2 regions of the Ligilactobacillus sp. Marseille-Q7487 genome follow, and region 2 is predicted to be linked to the other one. Evidence: predicted binding sites of a transcription regulator. Region 2 holds the regulator's gene; the other holds the start of a gene.
The links. The regulator HrcA, encoded in region 2, represses chaperone genes, less so after heat shock. The targets are predictions, from matches to a motif close to TTAGCACTCNNNNNNNNNGAGTGCTAA.

Region 1: the regulator HrcA is predicted to act here: its motif matches at 1,718-1,744, upstream of groES (co-chaperone GroES).

Annotation. Positions count from the first base shown of each region.
Region 1 is NZ_CASCJC010000001.1:567,296-570,726, reverse strand. Features, by position in the region: gene groL (chaperonin GroEL) at 1-1,379, opposite strand, end outside; gene groES (co-chaperone GroES) at 1,413-1,697, opposite strand; gene QM017_RS02780 (type II CAAX endopeptidase family protein) at 1,948-2,583, shown strand; gene QM017_RS02775 (redox-sensing transcriptional repressor Rex) at 2,617-3,255, opposite strand.
Region 2 is NZ_CASCJC010000001.1:1,013,699-1,017,129, forward strand. Features, by position in the region: gene dnaK (molecular chaperone DnaK) at 1-623, opposite strand, end outside; gene grpE (nucleotide exchange factor GrpE) at 653-1,216, opposite strand; gene hrcA (heat-inducible transcriptional repressor HrcA) at 1,216-2,244, opposite strand; gene QM017_RS05040 (FtsX-like permease family protein) at 2,416-3,431, opposite strand, start outside.

The DNA of each region.
Region 1 (3,431 bases), 450 kb from region 2:
GAACCTTCTTTACCAGCATTGATAGCAATTTGACGAACTGGTTCTTCTAAAGCACGTTTAACAATGTTAATCCCAGTTTGCACATCGCCACTTTCCTGTAAAGCTGCAACACTATCAATAACATTTACTAAGGCAGTACCACCACCTGGCACAAAACCTTCTTCAACCGCAGCACGTGTTGCGTTCAAAGCATCTTCAATGCGGTATTTACGTTCTTTTAATTCTGTTTCAGTAGCAGCCCCAACTTTAATAACCGCTACCCCGCCGGCTAATTTAGCCAAACGTTCTTGTAATTTTTCACGATCGAAATCAGAAGTTGTATCTTCAATTTGTTTTTTAATTTGCGCTACACGTTCGCCGATTTGTTCTTTAATACCCGCACCTTCGACGATTGTCGTATTTTCTTTAGTTACAGTCACTTTACCAGCGGAACCTAATTGTTCAATCGTTGTGTCTTTTAATTGTAAACCTAAATCATCCGTAATTACCGTTGCACCAGTTAAGATCGCAATATCTTGTAACATTTCTTTACGACGATCACCAAAACCAGGTGCCTTCACAGCAACCACGTTAAATGTCCCACGAATCTTGTTTAACACTAAGGTTGGTAAGGCTTCGCCATCAACATCATCGGCAATGATCAATAATGGACGACCTTGTTGTACGATGCTTTGTAATAATGGTAAAACTTCTTGAATGTTAGAAATCTTCTTGTCTGTCAACAAGATGTATGGATTTTCTAATTCGGCTTCCATCTTATCTTCGTCAGTTACCATGTATTGTGAAAGATAACCACGGTCAAATTGCATCCCTTCAACAACATCTAAAGAAGTATCAATTCCTTTAGATTCTTCAATTGTAATCACACCATCGTTACCAACACGTTCCATCGCATCAGCAATCAAAGCCCCTGTTTCTTCACTAGCAGAAGAAATTGCGGCGATTTGTGCAATATCACTCTTAGATTCTACGGAATGAGACATTGCATGCAAAGCATCAACAGCTGCTGCGGTAGCTTTTTCAATCCCGATTCTGATTCCAACTGGGTTTGCACCAGCCGTCACATTTTTCATACCTTCATTAACAATTGCTTGAGTTAAAACAGTAGCTGTTGTGGTACCATCACCAGCAATATCATTTGTCTTAGAAGCAACTTCTGCCACAAGCTTTGCACCCATGTTTTCAAAATGATCTTCTAATTCGATGGCCTTAGCAATTGTAACCCCATCGTTTGTAATTGTTGGAGAACCAAAAGATTGTTCTAAAACAACGTTACGACCTTTAGGACCAATTGTTGATTTAACGGTGTTTGCTAATTTATCTACACCGGCTAACATTTTTGAACGTGCATCTTCTGAAAATTTAATTTCTTTTGCCATTTTATTTTCCACCTTATCTAAAATCTAATTATCTTAGTCGACAATTGCAATGATGTCGCCTTCACGTACGACTAAATATTTTTGATCTTCATATTTAACTTCTGTCCCTGCAAATTTGTCAAAGAAAACAACGTCGCCGACTGTCACAGCTGGTGTAACTTTTTGACCATTTTCTAAGACACGACCCGCACCCACAGCAACAACTTTACCAGTTTGTGGTTTTTCTTTAGCATTACTTGCCAAAACAATTCCACCAACTGTTTGTTCTTCTTCTTTTTGAACTTCTAAAATAATTCTATCTCCTAATGGTTTAAGCACTGTAGATCCCTCCATCTTTTTTAGCACTTGCTTAACTAGAGTGCTAACAACTTACAATTACTACTATAATCACTTTCATCCAAAAATGCAAGCTTTTTTTATCACTCTCAAGCGTCGAGTGCTAATTTTTAGCGATAAAGCCTGTTAAATCAAGCTTTTTCATCTGAAAAATAATCTGCTAATTGTAGTCTTTCTTTAATCTTTTACTAAAGAATGCTATAATACAAACAGTTTTTTAGGAGGATTAAAGATGACACTGCAAAAAAATATTTTAGCTTTACTGACAACTTATTTAGGCTTTAATCTGTTAGAACTTTTATGTGGACAATTTATTGCCAATAATGATTTCTTATATCCAATATTAACTATTTTAAATCTTTGCTTGATCATAGTCTTACTAAGCTTAAACCATCACTATCAAGCTTCTAACAAGATTGAGCAAGGTGTTAAAATTAATAAACTAAGATTAAGCTTATTAATTTTAGGCACAAGCATTGGACTTTTTATCGTCCAGACATTTGGACTTTACTTTGAAAATATTTTTTTGCATCAACCTGCCTTTTCACAAAATACCAATCTTTTGATAGCTATTACACAAAAATATCCTTATTATTTAATCGTCATCGTTATTTGTGCTCCAATTTGCGAAGAATTAATCTTTCGTAAAGTTTTATATGGTAACCTAAGTGATTACTTTAATATTGGGCTATGTTTAGTCGCTTCAAGCATGTTATTTAGTGTCGCTCATGGTGATGGGCATTATCTAACCTATTGGTTGATTGGAATGCTTTTGGCACTTTGTTATCGCTATAGTCATACTATTTTAGCGCCGATTTTAGCACATCTAATCATGAACGCTATCGTCTTGTGGCTTAATTTTCAATAAAAAAATTCCCAAGCATGAAAACTTGGGAATTTTTTATTTACCTGGTCCAAAATGATCCAAGAAGTAAACTAATGTTTGTAATTCATTAGTTAAATCAACATTTTGCACCCGAACTGTCTCAGGCACAGTGATACGTAACGGGGTAAAGTTTAAAATACCTTTAACCCCCACTTCGGTTAACTCATCAGTTACCTTTTGCGCAACCGATGAAGGAACGGTTAAGATTACAACTTCAATTTGTTGTACAGTTAATTGTTCTTTCATATCAGACATTGGATAAATTGGAACACCACTTTGAATTGTACCAGTGATTTCTTCATTAATATCAAAGGCCGCACTAATACGCACATTATTGCTTTTATGGAAGTTAAAGTTTAACAACGCATGTCCCAAATTACCGACACCAATTAAGGCTACATTAGTTAGCTTATCTTGATTCAAAGTTTTCTTGAAAAATTCTAGTAAACTTTCAACGTCATAACCATAACCACGTTTCCCTAATGCTCCAAAATATGAAAAGTCTCGTCTGATAGTGGCAGAATCAACCTTAACTGCTTCTGCTAATTCCGTTGAAGAAACACGCTTTTTACCAGAATCAGCCAAAATATTTAAATAACGATAATAAATTGGTAGTCTTTTTGCGGTTGCTTGTGGAATTGTAGCTGCTACCATTCAAACCTAGACTCCTTTCCTATTAAAACTATATACATCAATTTTAACATACGCGTATTTAAATTTGAACTATTCTGCACAAAAAAAATGCCGTCTTATCCCTTTTTTTAAAAACGTTATGTAACTATTTCACAAACTTTCAGAAAAAATTTCGCGCTTTTTTAATCAAGAAAAAA
Region 2 (3,431 bases):
TCAATAATCTTGTTATCAAAGTCATCCCCACCAAGATGTGTATCACCATTTGTAGAAAGAACTTCAAAGACACCGTCACCTAATTCAAGAATAGAAACATCAAAAGTCCCACCACCAAGGTCAAAGACTAAGATTTTTTCATCTTTATCAGTCTTATCTAAACCATATGCTAAAGCAGCTGCAGTTGGTTCATTAACAATTCGTTCAACTGTTAAACCAGCAATTTTACCAGCATCTTTAGTTGCTTGACGTTGTGAATCATTAAAGTAAGCAGGTACTGTAATAACAGCTTGAGTAACAGGTTCACCCAAGTAAGATTCAGCATAATCTTTAATATATTGTAAAATCATTGCTGAAATTTCTTGTGGTGTATATTCTTTACCTTCAATATTTACCTTATAATCTTCACCCATATGGCGTTTGATTGAGGCAACCGTGTTAGGATTTGTAATTGCTTGACGTTTAGCAACTTCACCAACTTGTGTTTCACCGTTTTTAAAGGAAACAACAGATGGGGTTGTTCGATTACCTTCTGGATTTGTAATAATTTTAGCTTCTTTACCTTCAAGAACAGCAACTGCAGAGTTTGTTGTTCCTAAGTCAATACCAATAATTTTTGACATACTATTCAACCTCTTTTAAAATTATTTTTTTACTGTGCAACAACGACCATTGCTGGACGTAAGACACGATCTTTTAACAAATATCCATCTTGGAAAACTTCCACGACAGTTTCTTTTTGACTATCTTCACTAGCTTCAACTGTTTTAACGGCTTGATGAAGCGTTGGATCAAATGGTTGACCTAAAGCTTCAATCTTAGTAACGTTATTGTTAGTCAAAGCATTATTCATATCATTTGCAACCATCTCAATACCACGTTTTAATTGTTGCGAACCTTCATCACTAACTTCAATGCTTAGTGCACGATTTAAATTATCAATCACTGGCAAGATAGCCTTAGCCAAAGCTTGCCCTTCGTATTTTAATAATTGTTCTTGCTCTTTTTTGAAACGAGTATGCATATTAGCCATTTCTGCTTGAGAACGTAAATACTTATCTTCCATCTCAGCATATTTCGCTTCTAGTTGTGCAATCTTTTCATTTGCTTCTTGCATTGGATCTTTTTCTTGAATTTCTTGGGTTTTTGTTTCTGTAGCTTCTTCTTGTTCATTAGCTACTTTTTGTTCTTCTGCCACTTCAACACCCCTTTTCATTAAAAACTATTGTAATAATTGGTAAGTCGCCTAGACAACTCATTTCTAAATACATCTAACAGGCCAATCATCTTGGAATACGGCATATTTGTCGGTCCCAAAATTGCGATTAATCCTTGACCATTATTGCCATCATTATAGGTAGCAGAGATTACACTATAATCTAACAAAATATCATTCGTCAACTCACGTCCAATTTTAACAGAAATATCATCATCAAGACGTCCCAATAACGAATTCAAATCAGTTTTATGATCAACCAATGAATACAATAACTTGATTTGTTCAAGATTATCACTATTCACTAAGTTTAGCAGGTTCTTTTTACCACCAACATAAACATGTTCACGTACGGCTTTTTCTAAAACATTGCCAAATACCTCGATAAAACCTGCTGGTTGGTGCAAATAACGCTGTAACAACGCCATATTATTTTGCAAGTGCGCCTCGATTTGATTCAATGGCAAGCCAACCAGTTGATCATTAATCAATCTGATCACGGCTTCTAACTCATCGCCACTAATGCCTGCTGGTAGGTTAAAAATTTGATTTTCAACCGTTCCATCACTCGTTACCATCAGCAACATCACTTGTTGACTTCCAAGCGGTACCATCCGAAATCCTTCTAAACGAAGTTCTTGTGAACCAGGTTTTAAAGAAATTGCCGTATAGTTTGTCAAATCAGACAAAATCCGCGCCGAGGTTGCCACAATCTCATCAACCTTAGAAAACTCACTATCAAAAGAAGTACGAATATTTCGCAATTCTTCTTGATTAAGCTTACTTGGTTGCACTAAGTTATCAACATAATAACGATAGCCAAGCAAAGAAGGTACCCGCCCCGAACTTGAATGTTCTTTAGCGATATAACCAGCTTGCTCTAAAGCGGCCATTTCGTTACGAATCGTTGCTGAACTCACGTGCACTGGTAATTGCTCTTGCAACTTTTTAGAACCAATTGGCTGACCGATATTTGTATAATCTCGGATGATCGCTTCTAAAATCAACAACTGTCGTGGTGTCAACATCACAATCACCTCTTTTTTAGCACTTGATGTATTAGAGTGCTAAGTCAATTATTAATATACACGAGTTTTCATTAAACGTCAAGAATAGTCAATCTTTTTTTTGAAAATATTTCACAAAAAATAAAATATCGCCTAGTCCCCTTTTACTTGAAGTTCCTAAGCGATATTTAATTAATCTTTTTGATTAACAATCTTTTGATAAACTTGTGCAGTTAACAAATAGACGCCTAAATATAATAAACTCAAACACCCAAAAACAATTAAACTGACTGTTATAAATAGTTTTTGATCATACAAAGAAAAGATTTTCATTACACTGATAATCGCTGGGAGTGCACAAGCCGTATTAAGCCCACTCCCTAATAACGGTAATAAAAAGACTGCCAAAACTTGACCAATAATTGTTTTTTTGGTTTCCTTACGACTTAAACCAACCTGTTGCATTGTTTGGAAACGTTGGCGATCAGCATATCCTTCAGATAATTGTTTATAGTAAATAATAATAACAGTCGTCAAGCCTAAAGCAACACTCACTAAAAAGCCTACAAATAAAAAGCCACCTGTAAATTGTTTAAAGAAATCACGCATCTCAGCTTTAAACGAATACTGTGCCGATACTAATTTGAAGTTTTGAACTACTGCTTGTACAAATGATTTTTGATTTGGTAAACTACCAGCTAAATTAAATAATTTTAAATAAACATAATCATTATTTGAGTTAGGCAAAATTGAGTCCTTTTGATGATGTTTGCTAAAGATTTTATCAAGCTGTTGTTGATCTTTAACAACTAAAAAGACCGGTTGAAAAATTGAGTGGTCATAATTAATCGCTAATTTAAAATCTTTAATTTGTTTAATTTTTAACTTATGACTAGCAACAGTTAATTGCTGGCCTAACTTTTCATTTGGAGCATAGATTAAAGCTTCATTTTCTTTTAGCTGATAATTGGTTTGTTGCATTTTGTTATATTGGGCAAGTGTCAAGCCTGCTAGTTTATAAATTGCTGTAGAAAAGTTTTCTTCCACAAAGCGATTACCTTGAAACTTTCCAATAAGTGGTTGCGCCAAAGTCAAAGCTGTTTCATCAGTAATTTTCACCTGTGATTTTTTAGCTAAGTCATTTAGCGTTGTTTTTTGCGCCGGTGTCAAATCTTGGGGCAAATTCAAAACAACTTCTGTTGGATTCC